Regions from separate parts of the Kitasatospora sp. NPDC088264 genome, predicted to be linked through region 1. Evidence: riboswitches for the same ligand, from Rfam matches in the RefSeq annotation. Region 1 holds a riboswitch; each other region holds the start of a gene.

Region 1 (5,596 bases):
AGTTGGTCAGCTCCTGGACGTTCTGGAGTTCCATGAACCCGAACGGGTTCGTCGACCCGTAGCGGATCGGCAGGCCGAGGCGGGCGAGGCGCTGGTCGGCCACGGCCTCCAGGTACTGGCGCATGGAGTCGGTGTTCATGCCGGCGAGGCCGTCGCCGCACAGGTCCTGGGCGAACTGGAGCTCGGCCTCGACGGCCTCCTCCAGCATCTCCGTGACCTGCTTGGCCATCTCGTCGTCGAAGAGGTCGGGCTCCTCCTCGCGGACGGTGTCGACGACCGACATCGCGAAGTCCATGTGCATGGACTCGTCGCGGAACACCCAGTTGGTGCCGGTGGCCAGGCCGTGCAGCAGACCGCGGGACCGGAACCAGTACACGTACGCGAACGCGCCGTAGAAGAACAGGCCCTCGACGCACGCCGCGAAGCAGATCAGGTTCAGGAGGAACGCGCGGCGGTCCTCCTTGGTCTGGAGCGAGTCGATGTGGTCGACGGCGTTCATGTACTTGAAGCAGAACTGCGCCTTCTGGCGGATGGAGGGGATGTTCTCCACCGCGGCGAAGGCCGCGTTGCGGTCCTCGGGGTCGGGCAGGTAGGTGTCGAGCAGCGTCAGGTAGAACTGGACGTGCACGGCCTCCTCGAACAGCTGGCGCGACAGGTACAGCCGCGCCTCCGGGGAGTTGATGTGCTTGTAGAGGCTCAGCACCACGTTGTTGGAGACGATCGAGTCCCCGGTGGCGAAGAAGGCGACCAGGCGGCCGATGAGGTGGCGCTCGCCCTCGCTGAGCTTGGCCAGGTCGGCGACGTCGGAGTGCAGGTCCACCTCCTCGACGGTCCAGGTGTTCTTGATCGCGTCCCGGTACCGGTCGTAGAACGACGGGTAGCGCATCGGGCGCAGGGTCAGCTCGAAGCCGGGGTCGAGCAGCATCTTCTCGCGGTCGGGGGTGCTCACTGGCAGGCCTCGCAGGACTCGGGGTTCTCCAGGGAGCAGGCCAGCGCGGCCTCCTCCTCCGGGGTGAGGGTCGGGGTGTTCACGGGCACGGGCGCGGACGAGGACGCGGGCGCGGGCGCGGCGGCGCGGGCGGTACCGGAGGCGGCCTGGGCGATCCGGGTCGCCGGGCGCGAGCGCAGGTAGTAGGTGGTCTTGAGACCGACCTTCCACGCGTAGGCGTACATCGAGCTGAGCTTGCCGATGGTCGGCGCCGCCATGAACAGGTTCAGCGACTGGCTCTGGTCGAGGTACGGCATGCGGGCCGCGGCCAGGTCGATCAGCGCGCGCTGGGGCAGCTCCCAGGCGGTGCGGTACAGCGAGCGGACCTCGGCGGGCAGCCAGCCCAGCTCCTGGACGGAGCCGTTGGCCTCGCGCAGGGCGTCGCGGGTCTGCTGGTCCCAGACGCCGAGCTCCTTGAGCTCGCGCACCAGGTACGGGTTGACCTGGAGGAACTCGCCGGACAGCGTCTCGCGCTTGAACAGGTTGGAGACCTGCGGCTCGATGCACTCGTAGACGCCGGCGATGGACGCGATGGTCGCGGTCGGCGCGATGGCCAGCAGCAGCGAGTTGCGCAGGCCGGTCTCGGCGATGCGGGCGCGCAGCGCGGTCCAGCGGTCGGCCCACTGCGGGGCGGCCGTCGGGAAGTGGTCGATGTGCAGCTCGCCGCGGGCGGCGCGGGTCTCGCCGTAGGCCTCGTGGCGACCCAGCTGCTCGGCCAGGTCGGCGGAGCGCTCGTACGCGGTGAGCATGATGCGCTCGGCGATGAGGGTGGACAGCCGCGCGGCCTCGGCGGAGTCGAAGTCGATCCGCAGCTTGAAGAAGACGTCCTGGAGGCCCATCACGCCGAGGCCGACCGGGCGCCAGCGGGAGTTGGAGGTGCCGGCCTCGGTGGTCGGGTAGAAGTTGATGTCCACCACGCGGTCGAGGAACGTCACGGCGGTGCGGACGGTGGCGTCGAGGCGCTCCCAGTCCATGGCGCCGAGCAGGTCGTCGACGGAGGCCCCCGGGGCGACGTGGGCGCCGAGGTTGACCGAGCCGAGGTTGCAGACGGCGGTCTCGGAGTCGTCCGTGACCTCCAGGATCTCGGTGCACAGGTTCGAGGAGTGCACCGTGCGGCCGGGCAGCGCGGTCTGGTTGGCGGCGCGGTTGGAGGCGTCCTTGAAGGTCATCCAGCCGTTGCCGGTCTGCGCCAGGGTGCGCATCATCCGGGCGTACAGGGTCTGCGCGGGGATGGTGCGCACGGCCTTGCCGGCCAGCTCGGCCTTGCGGTAGGCCTCGTCGAAGTCGGAGCCCCACAGGTCGACGAGCTCGGGCACGTCGGCGGGGGAGAACAGCGACCAGTCCTCGTTGGCGTTGACCCGGCGCATGAACTCGTCCGGGATCCAGTGCGCCAGGTTGAGGTTGTGGGTGCGCCGCGCCTCCTCGCCGGTGTTGTCGCGGAGCTCCAGGAACTCCTCGATGTCGGCGTGCCAGGTCTCCAGGTAGACGCAGGCCGCGCCCTTGCGGCGGCCGCCCTGGTTGACGGCGGCGACCGAGGAGTCGAGGGTGCGCAGGAACGGGACGATGCCGTTGGACTTGCCGTTGGTGCCGCGGATCAGGCTGCCGCGCGAGCGGATGCGCGAGTAGGACAGGCCGATGCCGCCGGCGTGCTTGGACAGCCGGGCGATCTGCGCGTAGCGGTTGTAGATCGAGTCCAGGTTGTCCAGCGGGGAGTCGAGCAGGTAGCAGCTCGACATCTGCGGGTGCCGGGTGCCGGAGTTGAACAGGGTCGGCGAGGAGGTCAGGTACTCCAGCCGGCTCATCAGGCCGTACAGCTCGGCGACCTCCCGCACCGACTGCTCGCTGTCGCCGACCGCCAGGCCGCAGGCGACGCGGAGCAGGAAGTGCTGCGGGGTCTCGATGACCTTGCGGGTGATCGGGTGGCGCAGCAGGTAGCGGGACTGCACGGTGCGCAGGCCGAAGTACTCGAAGCGGTCGTCGCCGTGCGCGTCGATCAGCGCGTCCAGGGCGGCGGCGTGCTTGGTGACGAAGGCGGCGGTGGTGTCGCCGATCAGGCCCTCGGCGTGGCCGACGGCGATCGAGGCGGCGAAGGAGCGCGAGCCCTGGCTGTTCGCCTCGTCGACGATCTCCAGGGCGAGCAGCCGGGCGGCCAGCTTCGAGTACTGGGGGTCCTCGGCGATCATCGACGCGGCGGCGTCCACGGCCAGCCCGCGCAGCTCGGCGAAGTCCGAGCCGGCGTGGCGGCCGCGCAGCGCGGCGGCGGCGACATGGCCGGGGTCCACCTGGGGGAGATCGACGCTGCGGTCGGTGAGCAGCCGAAGGAGCGCGCCGCCGGGGTCGGAGACCGTCGGGTCGGTGGGGGCGGGGCCGGTGCCCTGGGCGGGCAGGGTGGCTGAGGCAGCGGTGGTCAAGGCGCTCTCTCCTGGCGGCGATCGGCGGCGGTGATCGGGGGGTACCGGGCCGTTCGGGGCAGGGGAGCACGGCACGTACGCAGGAAGCGTCGCGCGACAGTGGCGTCCCCGGCCCGCCCGCGAGGCCCGGAAGGTAGTTCTCGTGCTGGCGCGGCCTCTGCGGGAGGGCCCGTGCGCACACCGTCGGCAGGTACTCGGACTCGCGGGGCGGCTACTGGTAGCCGCCCGCTCACCGCTGCGGGGCAGTCCCGGATTCGCACCGGGTTCCCCTGCATCGACAGCAGGATTGAGCATACATCTAGTGGTGTCTCTCTGATGCGACCCCACATGTAGTACGGCGCGGTGTGTCGGAGCGATAACCGGTGGTGCCGGGAGGGGGCGGGTCGTGGCCTTGGGGCGCCTCGGATCCGGGCTCCCGGCGCCCTGATTCCGGGCCCCGGCGTCCTGGTTTCGATACGGAACGGTCACCGGGCGGACCGGTTGCCGCGGGCATGCCCTACGATCTGGGCGCATGAGCGAGCGAAGCGCCGAGGGGCGCGTTTCGCGAAGCGATCATCGAGCGAAGCGAGGGGGCGCGTGAGCGACGGAACTGGCGCACCCGGGCAGGGTCCGCAGGGAACGCCTCCCACCGGGCCGGGGGACGCGCACGGTCAGCAGCCGCCGGTGGTGCCCGGTCCGGTGTTGCCGCCGAGCGGGGGCTTCGGGCCGCCGCCGGCCTCGTACGGGCCTCCGGTGCCGCCCGCGCAGCCGGTGGCGCAGCCCGGTCCGCCGGGGCAGCCTCCGCTGCCGCAGCCGGGACCGCCAGGGCAGCAGCTGCCGCCGCAGTGGCAGCCGAACCCCCAGGCGCACCCCCAGCCGCATCCCCAGGCACACCCCCAGCCGCATCCGCAGTCGTACCCGCAGCCCCAGGCGCCGCAGCGCGCCGAGCCGAACTGGGAGGCGCTGGCGGACCGCAACGCGGCGGACGGCAAGCGCCGCCGCCGACTGCGGGCCCTCGGCGTGGCGGTCGCGGTCGTCCTGGTCGGCGGCCTGATCGCGGGCGGGGCGGTGCTGCTGACGAAGGGCGGCGGCGACAAGCCGGTCGCCGGGCCGATCGCCTCGGCCTCCAACCGGCCGTCCTCCGCCGCATCGGGTGCCGCCCGGAGTGCCGCGCCGAGTGCCGCCGCAACCCCGGGCGGGAACCCGTCCGGCACCCCGGGCGGAGCGCCGGACGACCCGTCGAAGCCGATCTGGGAGGCCGCCACCGACCCGGCGCCGCAGGACGCGGGGGCACTGTTCTCCGCGCTCCAGGTGACGGTCAACGGTGCCACCTGGAACCGGACCTTCGTCTCGCTGGACTCGCCCTGCTGGGACGGGAACTCGACGACCGGCGGGCTCGGCAAGGTCCTCGGTGACCAGGGCTGCCAGAAGGTGCTCCGGGCGACCTACGTCTCCGGCGACAGCGCGGTGACCGTCGGCGTCGCGGTCTTCGACCACAAGATCCAGGCCGAGACTTCGATGAAGAGCTACACCGGCCACCTCAAGGGCGCCGTCGCGCCGGGCGCGCCGGCCTTCTGCGCCACTCCGGGCTGCACCAACACGCACAACACCCTGGGCCGGTACGCCTACTTCACGGTCGAGGGCTCGGCGAAGGGCGGCGACACCGCCGACGCCACCGCCACCGCGGCGGCCGTCGGCTTCGGCGAGCACGTGAAGGGCCAGCTGCTCCAGCGCGCCAAGGCCGCGTCCGCGGCCGCGCCGGGTGCGCCGGGGGCCGCCGCGGCCGGCTGATCCGCCGTGGCACCCCGGCCCCGGCGGGTTCGCTCGCCGGTGCCGGGGGAGTGTGGCAGGCTCTCGGGGCAGTCATTCGCACGAGTGTTCCGGTTGTGTCCGCCTGGGCCGGTGCCGGCGAGCAACCGGAGGAGCGGTCCGTGGCCCTGCCCAGAGCCCTGCGCGGCAGGCCCGCCGTCCTGGCCGCGGCCGGGGTCGTGGTCGCCGCGGGCGCCGTGGCGCTGTTGCAGCGTGACGGCCGGGCCGACGGCGAACGGCCCGCCCGCGTCCCGGTGACGGTCGGCCTCCCCGGCCGCACCCTGCCGCCGGAGGTCGGCCGGGACCTGCTCGCCCGGGATCCGCAGGCCTCGCCGAACGCCCGGGCCGTCCAGCAGCTGCTCGCCGACCTGGAGGACCGGGCCCGCACCGGGCAGAGCGGCGGGACGGT
Region 2 (5,596 bases), on a different contig from region 1:
GGGTCGTCCAGTACGCCGACCGCGTCGCCTACCTGCCCGGCGACGGCACGGTCGTGCACGGGCCGCCCGCCGAGGTCTTCCGGCGCACCGCGATCGCGCCGCCGGTCGTCGACCTCGGGCGGCTGGCCGGGTGGCGGCCGCTGCCGCTCTCCGTCCGGGACGCCCGGCGCGCCGCCGCCCCGCTGCGGGAGCGGCTGAACGACGTGCCCGTTCCTCCGCCGCGCCGGGCAGCGGTGGCGGGGGAACGGGTGCTGGACGCCCGAGGGGTGGTCGTCCGGTACGGGCAGGTGACCGCCGTCCGGGAGATCGGGCTGGGTCTGCGGGCCGGCGAGGTCACGGCGCTGATGGGGCGCAACGGCTCGGGCAAGTCCTCGCTCCTGTGGGCCCTCCAGGGCTCAGGCCCGCGACAGGGTGGCAGCGTGCAGGTCCTCGGAGCCGACAGCGGGCCGGCCATGGACCCCAAGCGGCTCTCCGCGGCCAGGGCCCGACAGCTCGTCGGGCTCGTCCCGCAGACCCCGACCGACCTGCTGTACCTGGAGACGGTCGCCCAGGAACTCGCCCAGAGCGACCTGGAGGCCCACCGCGCAGCCGGCCCGACCGTCGCCGGCCCGACCACAGCCGGCCCGACCGCGAGGCAGATCCTCGACCGGCTCGCCCCCGGGATCCCCGACGGCACCCACCCCCGGGACCTCTCCGAGGGCCAGAAGCTGGCCCTGGTCCTGGCGATCCAACTGGCCGCCGCGCCACGGGTGGTGCTGCTGGACGAACCCACCCGAGGGCTCGACTACCACGGGAAGGAAGCGCTCACCGGCATCGTGGACGCCCTCGCCGCCGAAGGCCGCACGGTCGTCGTCTCCACCCACGACGTCGAGTTCGTCGCCGCCGCCGCCGACCGGGTGGTGGTGATGGCCGAGGGCGAGATCGTCGCCGACGGCCCCACCGCCGAGGTCATCGTCGCCTCGCCCACCTTCGCCCCCCAGACCGCCAAGATCCTCGCCCCGCTGCCCTACCTGACCACCCGACAGGTCGCCGCCGCCCTCGCGCCCGCGCAGGCCGCCCGGTGAGTGCCGTCCGGATCCCCGGCCGGGCCCGCGTCGTCGCGGCCCTGGCCGCCTTCATCGGCCTGGTCGCCTTCACCTGGCCGTTCGTCGTCGCCCCCGGAAAGTTCGGCTCCTCCTACGCCCCGCCGCTGATCTTCGGCGCCCTGCTGGTCCTGGTGCTCGCCGTCGTCATCGCGGAGATCGCGGCCGGCGGCATCGACGCCAAGGCCCTCGCCATGCTCGGCGTCCTGTCGGCCGTCAACGCCGGGCTGCGCCCGCTCGGCGCCGGCACCGCCGGAGTGGAGACGGTCTTCTTCGTCCTCGTCCTGGCCGGCCGGGTCTTCGGCCCGGGCTTCGGCTTCACCCTCGGCTGCACCTCGCTGTTCGCCTCCGCGCTGCTCACCGGCGGCGTCGGCCCCTGGATGCCGTACCAGATGTTCGGCTGCGCGTTCGTCGGCATGCTCGCCGGGCTCCTGCCGAGAACCCGGCGGCGGCGCTGGGAGGTCCCGATGCTGGCCGCGTACGGGGCGTTCTCCGGGTACCTCTTCGGCTTCCTCCTCAACCTCTCCTTCTGGCCGTTCTCCACCGACCCGAACAGTTCCATCGCCTACCTGCCGGGGCTGCCCTTCACCGAGCAGTGGCACCGCTACCTGCTCTTCGACCTCGCCACCTCGCTCGGCTGGGACACCGGCCGTGCCGTCACCACCTTCACCGCCGTGCTCGTCGTCGGCCCGGCCGTCCTCACCGTCTTCCGCCGCGCGGCCCGCCGCGCCAACTTCGAGCCCATGGTGCGCTTCGAGGCCCCGGACGGTCGACGAGTCACCGCGAACGACACCGCGAACGGCTCCGCCATCGGCTCCGCGAGCGGCGAGGGAGTCTCACCATGCGGACGGCTTCCGTGAATTCCGCGTCGGCCCCGGCGGTTTGCCCCTAAGCTGGCGACGCAGCTGGTTCGTCCTGCCCGCCAGGCAGGACGTCGCAAGAGGGAACCCGGTGGGAATCCGGGACTGCCCCGCAGCGGTGAGTGGGAACGACCGCCGTCATACGCACTGGACCCGGGACGGGTCTGGGAAGCGATGGCCAGTAGGTACCGGACGCCAACAGGCCCGGTGCGCCCACGAGTCCGAAGACCTGCCCGTTGCCCGCCCGCGGACCGTTCCGCGTGCGGATATCCCGGTGACCTCGTGGGCGGGTCGGCGACCATACCAGGCGGGTCCGGCACGCGCATCGACGTGAGCCGCCGCCCGGTTCGTCATCCCTTCGCGCTCTCGTCCCGTCCCCGGGTACTTGAGGAGCCAGACTCGCGAAGGAGAGTCCCTTGACCACGAAGTCCGCAGCCGCGGCAACCAGGGCCACCGTGTACGGCTACCCCCGGCAGGGCCAGGGCCGGGAGCTGAAGAAGGCCATCGAGGGCTACTGGAAGGGCACGGTCACCGCCGACGCCCTGCGGGAGACGGCGGTCGGCCTGCGCCGGGAGAACTGGGCGCAGCTCGCCCAGGCCGGGGCCTCGGAAGTGCCCACCGGCGACTTCTCGCTCTACGACCACGTACTGGACACCACGGTCGCCGTCGGCGCGATCCCGGCCCGCCACCGGGCGGCCGTCGAGGCGGACGCGCTGGACGGCTACTTCGCCATGGCGCGCGGCACCCAGGAGGTCGCGCCGCTGGAGATGACCAAGTGGTTCGACACCAACTACCACTACCTGGTGCCCGAACTCGGCCCGGACACCGTCTTCACCGCGAACCCGGCCAAGGCCGTCGGGGAGTTTCGGGAGGCGCTGGCGCTCGGCCACACCGCACGCCCCGTGCTGGTCGGCCCCCTCACCTACCTGCTGCTCGCCAAGCCCGCCCCCGGTGTCGCCGAGGACTTCCAGCCGATCACCCTGCTGGACCGGCTGCTGCCCGTCTACGCGCAGCTGCTGGCGGACCTGAAGGCGGCCGGCGCCGAGTGGGTGCAGCTGGACGAGCCCGCGCTGGTGCAGGACCGCACCCCGGCCGAGCTGAACGCCGCCGCCCGCGCCTACCGTGAGCTGGGCGGCCTTGCGGACCGTCCGAAGCTGCTGGTCGCGAGCTACTTCGACCGCCTGGGTGAGGCCCTGCCGGTGCTGGCCAAGGCCCCGGTCGAGGGCCTGGCGCTGGACTTCACGGGGCCCGCCGCGGCGAACCTGGACGATCTGGCCGCCGTCGGCGGGCTGCCCGGCAAGCGGCTGGTCGCCGGGGTGGTCGACGGGCGCAACATCTGGATCAACGACCTGGAGAAGTCGCTGGCCACCCTGGCGACCCTGCTGGGCCTCGCCGAGCGGGTCGACGTCGCGCCGTCCTGCTCCCTCCTGCACGTGCCGTTGGACGCCGCCGCCGAACGCGACGTCGACCCGCAGATCCTGCGCTGGCTCGCCTTCGCCAAGCAGAAGGCCAGGGAGGTGGCGCTGCTGGCCCGGGGCCTGCGCGAGGGCACGGGGGCGATCGCCGCCGACCTGGCCGCCAACCGCGCCGACCTCGCCTCGCGCGCCAACTCGCCGATCACCCACGACCCGGCGGTGCGCGCCCGTACCGCCGCCGTCACCGCCGACGACGCCCGCCGCGCCCAGGCCTACCCGCAGCGGGCCGAGGCCCAGCGCGCCCGGCTCGGCCTGCCACTGCTGCCGACCACCACCATCGGCTCGTTCCCGCAGACCTCCGAACTGCGGGTCGCGCGGGCCGATCTCACGGCGGGCCGGATCGACGCCCCGGCCTACCGCGAGCGCATCGAGGCGGAGGTCCGGGAGGTCATCGCCTTCCAGGAGAAGGCCGGACTGGACGTCCTGGTGCACGGCGAGCCCGAGCGCAACGACATGGTCCAGTACTTCGCCGAACAGCTCACCGGCTACCTCGCCACCCGGCACGGCTGGGTGCAGTCCTACGGCACCCGGTACGTGCGCCCGCCGGTCCTGGCCGGGGACATCTCCCGCCCGCACCCGATGACCGTCGACTGGTTCGGCTACGCGCAGGGCCTGACCGACCGCCCGGTCAAGGGCATGCTCACCGGCCCCGTCACGATGCTCGCCTGGTCCTTCGTCCGCGACGACCAGCCGCTCGGCGACACCGCCCGCCAGGTCGCCCTCGCCCTGCGCGACGAGGTCACCGACCTGGAGGCCGCCGGCGCGGCCGTCGTCCAGGTCGACGAGCCGGCCCTGCGCGAGACCCTGCCGCTGCGCGCCGCCGACCGCCCGGCGTACCTGGCGTGGGCGACCGAGTCCTTCCGCCTCGCCACCTCCGGGGTGCGGGCCGACACCCAGGTCCACACCCACATGTGCTACGCCGAGTTCGGCGCGATCATGACGGCGATCGACGAACTCGACGCGGACGTCATCTCGCTGGAGGCCACCCGCTCGCACATGGAGGTCGCCGGCGAACTCGCCGGGGCCGGCTACCCGCGCGAGGTCGGCCCGGGCGTCTGGGACATCCACTCCCCGCGCGTCCCGAGCACCGACGAGGCCATCGCCCTGCTGCGCGCGGGCCTCGCGGCCATCCCCGCCGAGCGGCTCTGGGTCAACCCCGACTGCGGCCTGAAGACCCGCGGCTGGACGGAGACCCGCGCCTCGCTCGACAGCCTCGTCGGCGCCGCCCGCCACCTGCGCGCGGAGCTCGCCGGCTGACCCCCCGGTGACGCGACCCGGCCGGGCCCCGCACGCCGTGCGGCGCCCGGCCGGGTCGGCCCGGGACCGTCCCCGGGCCGGGCCGCAACGGCGGCCCGGCCCGTTTCACCCGGACCCGGGAAGCCCGAGGTTCTGGTAGATCTCCGTCGTCACCGTGGAGAAGTTCATGGTCATGAAATGCAGCCCGGGAACTCCCTCGGAGAGCAGGCGCCGGCACATTCCGGTGGCCTGATCGATACCGATCGACCGGACGGCCTTCGGGTTGTCCTGGTGCTTCAGCATGCTTTCGGAGAGATCATCGGGAATGGCGGCAGTGGTCAGCGTCGGAATCCTCCGAAGCGACCGGATACTGGTCACCGGCATGATCTCCGGAATGACCGGAACGGTGCAGCCGGCCGATTCCAGTCGATCCCGGAAACGGAGGTAGCTGTCCACGTCGAAGAACATCTGGGTGATGGCGTAGTCGGCTCCCGCCCGGCACTTCTCGATGAAGTGCCTGATCTCGGAATCCCAGTCGGGGGACCTCGGGTGCAGGTCCGGGAACGCGGCCACGCCGACGCAGAAGTCGCCGGACTCCTTGATCAGCCGCACCAGGTCGGCGGCGTACTCCACTCCGTCGGGGTGGCGGTGCCAGGTGCCCAGCGGATCGCCCGGCGGGTCGCCGCGCAGCGCCAGGATGTTGCGAACTCCCTGGTCAGCGTAGTGGCCGAGGATGTTCCGCAGTTCGGCGACGCTGTGGCCGACTGCGGTCAGGTGGGCGGTCGGCGTGAGGGTGGTCTCCTGCGCGATGCGGCCGGTGACGTTCACCGTCCGCTCCCGTGTCGACCCGCCGGCGCCGTAGGTCACGGAGACGAAGGTGGGGGACAGCGCTTCCAGGCGCCGGATCGCATTCCACAGGCCGACCTCCGCTTCGGCGCTCCGG
Region 3 (5,596 bases), on a different contig from region 1:
CAGGTAGATCCCGTGGGTGCCGCGCCAGGTCGAGAAGTTGAGGAACCAGACCGCGAAGCCGACCGGCTCGCCGGTGGCGTCGTCCTCGGCGATCAGGGCGAACAGCGCCGGGTTGGCGCCGAAGAGGGCGTCGCGCAGCTGCTCCTCGGTGGCCACGGCCTCCTGCGGGGCCTTCTCGTACTCCGCGAGCTCGCGGATCAGGGCGAGGATGACGGGAACGTCGGTCACGACGGCGGTGCGGATCATGCCGCGAGCCTACTGCGCGTCCCCGCCCCCGGCCCAGGCCCGGATCGGGGCCCGGGCCGGGGGCGGGCGGGTCAGCGGGCGGGGACGCTGCGCAGGTAGTCGGCCAGCGCGGTGATCGCGGCCGGGTTGCGCGGGCTCTCCACCAGGTCGACGTAGTCCAGGACGAAGATCCGGTCGCTCCTGACCGCCGAGACGCCGGCCAGCGGCGGGAAGGACTTCAGGAAGGCGCGCTTGGCGTCGGCGCCGGTCTCGCCGTAGTTGTTGATCAGGATCACCTCGGGGTCGCGCTGGACCACGCTCTCCCAGCCGACGGTGACCCAGGTGTCCGCGAGGTCGCCCATCACGTTGGTCCCGCCGGCCTTGGCGATGATCTCGTCGGCCGCGGCGAACTTCCCGGCGGTGTACGGCTTGTCCTGCCCGCTGTCGTACAGGAACACGGACGGCCGGCGCTCGGGCTGCGGGGCGGCGGCGACCTTCGCCTTGAAATCGGCGACCAGCTTGTCCGCCCGGTCGCGGACGTCGAAGATCTCGCCGAGGTTGGCCAGGTCGGTGTAGAGCGCGTCCAGCGGGGACATCACGCCGCGCTCGGTGCCCTTGCCGCTGCGGCAGGACTCGCTGAGCACGTACGAGGGGATGCCGAGGTCCTTGAGCGCCTGCGGGGTGAAGCCGCGGCCCTCGTCGAAGCCGTAGTGCCAGCCGGCGAAGACCAGGTCGGCCTTGGCGCCCAGCACGATCTCCTTGGTGATCTCCTTCTTGGAGAGCCACGCGGTCTGCTGGTAGCCGTCCTTCCAGGCGACCTGGTCGACCCGGCCCTTGTCGTCGGGCATCACGTAGCCGGCCATCCGGTCGGCCAGGCCGAGGGCGAGCATCAGCTCGGTGATGCCGACGTCGTTGGTCACCGTCCGGGCGGGCTTCTGCGGGAAGGTGAGCTTGGTGCCGCAGTTCTCCACGGTCACCGGGTAGTGGGCGGAGGCGGCGGTGGCGTCGCCGCTCGGGGCGATCTCGGCGCCGCAGGCGGTGAGCCCGAGGGTGAGCAGGGCGGTGATGGCAACGGCCTTGGTGCGCACGGGGGTTCCTTCGGGGGGTGGGTCAGATCCGGTCGAAGAGCAGTTGGACGGCGCCGGTCACCGGGTGCCGGACGGGGGTGGCCCGGACGCCGAACACCTCGGCCAGCAGGGCGGGTCGGAGCACCTCGGCGGGCGGCCCCGAGGCGACGATCCGGCCGGCCCGCAGCACGTACAGCAGGTCGCAGTGGCCGGCCGCCAGGTTGAGGTCGTGCAGCGCGGTGAGCACCGTCGGGCCGGCCTCCCGGACCAGCGCCAGCACGTCCAACTGGTGGCCGATGTCCAGGTGGTTGGTGGGCTCGTCCAGCACCAGCAGCCGGGGCTCCTGGACCAGCGCGCGGGCGATCAGCACCCGCTGCTTCTCGCCGCCGGACAGGCTCAGGAAGCCCCGCCCGGCCAACTGTTCGGCGCCGACCTTGCGCAGCGCCTCCGTGCAGCGCGCGTGGTCGTCCGCACCCGGGCCGCCCAGCCCGCGCCGGTGCGGCAACCGGCCCATGGCGACCACCTCGGCCACCGTGAAGTCGAACTCGGCGGAGTGCTCCTGGGGGAGTGCGGCCACCCGCCGGGCGGCCTCGCGCGCGGTCAGCGCGTGCAGGTCCGCGCCGTCCAGCCGGACGGCCCCGGCGGCCGGCCGCAGCGCCCGGTAGACGCAGCGCAGCAGCGTCGACTTGCCGCTGCCGTTGGGCCCGACCAGTCCGACCACCTGCCCGGCGGCGGCGTCCAGGGCGACGTCGTGGACCAGCCGGGCGCCGGCCAGCTCGACCGAGACGGAGTCCAGGGCGAGATCCATCAGCGGCCTCCGAAGGAATAGCCGCGACGGCGCATCAGCAGCAGGAAACAGGGCACCCCGAGCACCGCGGTGACCACCCCGACCGGCAGTTCGGCGGGCGCCAGCAGGGTGCGCGAGACGATGTCCACCCAGACCAGCAGCAGCGCCCCGGCGAGCGGCGCGACCAGCAGCACCCGGCGGTGCCCGGCGCCGACCAGCATCCGGGCCAGGTGCGGCACCATCAGCCCGACGAAGCCGATCGCCCCGCTGACGGCCACCACCGTGCCGGTGACGGCGGCGGTCACCACGAACAGCTCGCGGCGCAGCCGGTCCGGGTCCACGCCCAGCGAGGCGGCCGTCTCGTCGCCCATGGCGAGCGCGTCCAGCCGGCCGGCGGCGCAGGCCAGGTACGCCAGGCCGGCCAGCACGGTGGCGGCGGCGATCGGCACCGAGCCCCAGGTGGCGCCGCCGAGGCTGCCGAGCAGCCACATCATGGCGTCCCGGGCGGCCTCGCCGCGGGCGGACGCGAAGACCATCAGCGCGGTGACGGCGGAGAAGCCGTAGGAGAGCGCGGTGCCGGTGAGCACCAGCCGCAGCGGGGTGAGCCCGTAGGCCGTGCGCGCCGCGAGGTAGACCAGCACCATGGCGACCAGCGCGGAGCCGAACGCGGAGGCCGAGATCGCCCACACCCCGAGCGAGGCGAAGGCGCCGAGCAGCAGCACGGCGTTGGCGCCGACGGCCGCGCCGGAGGAGATGCCGAGCACGAACGGGTCGGCCAGCGCGTTGCGCACCAGGGCCTGGACGGCGACCCCGGTGGCGGCCAGCCCGGCGCCGACCACCGAGGCCAGCACGGCGCGCGGCAGCCGGATCTCCCAGACGATCGCGTAGGCGGCGGCCTCGTCCGCCTCCAGCCGTCCGCCCGTCAGCCCGGCGGCCAGCAGCCGCATGGCGCGGGGCAGGCCGATCCCGGAGGCGCCCAGCGCCACGCCGCAGAGCAGCGAGAGCAGCAGGGCGGCGGCCAGGCCGACGGCGAGCGGGAGGGCGGGTATTCGGCGGGCGGGCGGGCTCGTTGCGCCACTGCCCGCGGCTGCGGTGCTGCTCACGGTGCGCCTTGCCTCGGGCCGCGGGTGCGCGGGGGCGGCACCGGTCGGGCGCGGGCCCGGGCGCCATCCCCTCGCAGTCCACGGCGAGTTGTCGGGAGTTCAGCGGCCGGGGGCGATCGGGCTGGCGCGGCCCCGGGGCCGTGCTCACCGTTGCGGGTCAGCGCCGGATTCACACCGGACTTCCCCCTCGGACGCCCTGGCAGCATAACAGCCACTCAGGCTAGGCAACCCTTACCGGGCTCGGATGGGGCGTGAACGCACGACCGCCCCCGTCCGGGCTCGCGGACGGGGGCGGTCGGGTGGCGACGCGTCAGGCTCAGGCCTGCTTGGTCTCCCAGAAGATCTTGTCGACCTCGGCGATCAGGTCCAGCAGGGCCTGGCCGGTGGCGGGGTCGGTGGACGCCTTGGCGGCCGAGGCGGCCTTCAGGGTGTCGTTGATCAGCTGGTGCAGCTGCGGGTACTTCTCGAAGTGCGGGGCCTTGAAGTAGTCGCTCCACAGCACCGAGATGTGGTGCTTGACGGCCTCGGCACGCTGCTCCTTGATGATCAGGGCGCGGGTGCGGAAAGCCGGGTCCTCGTTGGCCTGGTACTTCTCCTGGGTGCCCTTGACCGACTCGGCCTCGATCCGGGCCTGCGCCGGGTCGTACACGCCGCAGGGCAGGTCACAGTGGGCGTGGGCGGTGGCGCGCGGTGCAAACAGACGAGAGAACATGGGAGTCCTTCCTTAGATCGTCTTCCCGCGCCCGAGATTACCCTTCCGCACCCGGGGTTTCGCGATCGGGCGGTGGGCCTAGGGCAAAAGGCGGACCCGGAACCGGGGTAATCCGGACATCGAACGGATCGAACGGGGTGACGGTCCGTACGGCAGACTGGGACCGGGCGGTCCGGGAGGAGGAGTCGTGGCGCGGAGCACGGAACCGGCGGACGCGGAACCGATGGGCACGGAACCCCGGGGCCGGGGCGGCGGCGCGGTGCCGTTCGGGCTGGTCGACGTGGCGGGCCCGTCGATGGTCCCGACCCTGCGCGAGGGCGACCAGTTGCTGGTGCGCTACGGCGCGCCGATCCGGCCCGGCGCGGTGGTGCTCTTCCGGCACCCCTTCCAGCAGGACCTGCTGGTGGTGAAGCGGGCCGCCGAGCGGCGTCCGAGGGGCTGGTGGCTGCTGTCCGACAACCGGCCGGTGGACAGCGACAGCCGCAGCTACGGCCCGGTCCCGGACGAGCTGGTGCTCGGCCGGGTGCTGCTGCGGCTGCGCCCGCGCCCGGCCTGGCTGGCGCCGGGGCGGCGGCTGGAGCGGCTGCTGCTGGGCACCCGGCTGGCCCGGGTACCGGGTCTGGCCCGCCGCCTGGGCGTCTGGGCGGACGAACTCTGACCCCCTGGGCCCGGCCCGGCCCGGACAGGACCTAGCCGGCGGCGCCGAGTGCCGCGGCCTCGGCCTCCTGGCGCTTGCGGGCCCGGTACGCGGCGACGTTGGCGCGGGTCGCGCAGCGGTCCGAGCAGTAGCGGCGGGAGCGGTTGGTCGAGGTGTCCAGGTAGGCGTTGCGGCAGGGCGCGGCCTGGCAGATGCCGAGCCGGTCGGCGCCCAGCTCGGTCAGGTGGACGGCCAGGCCCATGCAGGCGACCGCGCTGAAGTGCGCGGTGGCGGTGGGCGAGTTGTCGGCCAGGTGCAGGTGCCAGCGCGGCCGGCCGGCGTCGTCCAGGTAGTCGTGCCCGGAGACCAGCGGGCTGACCGGGTACTCCATCAGCAGGCTGTTCAGCAGGTCGACGCCCCGGATCTCGTCGCCCTCGGCGGCGGCCTCGAAGACCCCGCGCAGCCTGGTCCGCACCGCCCGCAGCCGGGGCAGGTCGGACTCGTCGGCCTGTGCGGCGGCCCGTGAGGAGTCGGAGAACAGGCCGCGCACCGCGTCCACGGACGTCAGCGTGTCGGTGCCGCGCCCGGGCTCCTCGGTGTTCACCAGCCGAACGGCGAGATCGGCGTACGAGGCGAGCTCCACGGAGGTCCTTCCAGAAGGTCGGTAACGGGCTGATTGCGTCCAGCCTATTACCTGGGTGGGGAAAACGTCGGCGCCCGGCAGGAGCAGCCTGCCGGGCGCCGGTCGGTACGGTTCTACAGCACCTTGGAGAGGAAGGCGCGGGTGCGCTCGTGCCGGGGGTCGGTGAGCACCTCGCGGGGGTTGCCGGACTCGACCACCACGCCGCCGTCCATGAACACCAGCGCGTCGCCGACCTCGCGGGCGAAGCCCATCTCGTGGGTGACGACCACCATGGTCATGCCCTCCTCGGCGAGGCCGCGCATGACGTCGAGGACGTCGCCGACCAGTTCGGGGTCGAGCGCCGAGGTGGGCTCGTCGAACAGCATCAGCTTGGGCTTCATGGCCAGCGCGCGGGCGATCGCGACGCGCTGCTGCTGGCCGCC

What was found. Region 1 has a riboswitch for cobalamin ahead of AB0O82_RS29465 (ribonucleoside-diphosphate reductase subunit alpha). Riboswitches for the same ligand answer to the same signal wherever they lie in the genome.
Region 2: it holds a riboswitch for cobalamin, as region 1 does, so the genes downstream of both, metE (5-methyltetrahydropteroyltriglutamate--homocysteine S-methyltransferase) here and AB0O82_RS29465 (ribonucleoside-diphosphate reductase subunit alpha) in region 1, are expected to answer to the same signal.
Region 3: it holds a riboswitch for cobalamin, as region 1 does, so the genes downstream of both, AB0O82_RS36045 (iron ABC transporter permease) here and AB0O82_RS29465 (ribonucleoside-diphosphate reductase subunit alpha) in region 1, are expected to answer to the same signal.

What each region holds. Positions count from the first base shown of each region.
Region 1 covers NZ_JBFBIR010000051.1:14,911-20,506, reverse strand. Annotated here, with positions in the region: gene AB0O82_RS29470 (ribonucleotide-diphosphate reductase subunit beta) at 1-925, opposite strand, end outside; gene AB0O82_RS29465 (ribonucleoside-diphosphate reductase subunit alpha) at 946-3,375, opposite strand; cobalamin riboswitch at 3,567-3,710, opposite strand; gene AB0O82_RS29460 (hypothetical protein) at 4,132-5,169, shown strand; gene AB0O82_RS29455 (glycosyl hydrolase) at 5,310-5,596, shown strand, end outside.
Region 2 covers NZ_JBFBIR010000014.1:144,184-149,779, forward strand. Annotated here, with positions in the region: gene AB0O82_RS14425 (ATP-binding cassette domain-containing protein) at 1-1,064, shown strand, start outside; gene AB0O82_RS14430 (ECF transporter S component) at 1,061-1,942, shown strand; cobalamin riboswitch at 1,972-2,194, shown strand; gene metE (5-methyltetrahydropteroyltriglutamate--homocysteine S-methyltransferase) at 2,359-4,674, shown strand; gene metF (methylenetetrahydrofolate reductase [NAD(P)H]) at 4,780-5,596, opposite strand, start outside.
Region 3 covers NZ_JBFBIR010000089.1:13,239-18,834, forward strand. Annotated here, with positions in the region: gene AB0O82_RS36030 (GNAT family N-acetyltransferase) at 1-246, opposite strand, end outside; gene AB0O82_RS36035 (ABC transporter substrate-binding protein) at 318-1,313, opposite strand; gene AB0O82_RS36040 (ABC transporter ATP-binding protein) at 1,336-2,100, opposite strand; gene AB0O82_RS36045 (iron ABC transporter permease) at 2,100-3,182, opposite strand; cobalamin riboswitch at 3,272-3,410, opposite strand; gene sodN (superoxide dismutase, Ni) at 3,499-3,894, opposite strand; gene sodX (nickel-type superoxide dismutase maturation protease) at 4,118-4,552, shown strand; gene AB0O82_RS36060 (CGNR zinc finger domain-containing protein) at 4,584-5,174, opposite strand; gene AB0O82_RS36065 (amino acid ABC transporter ATP-binding protein) at 5,288-5,596, opposite strand, start outside.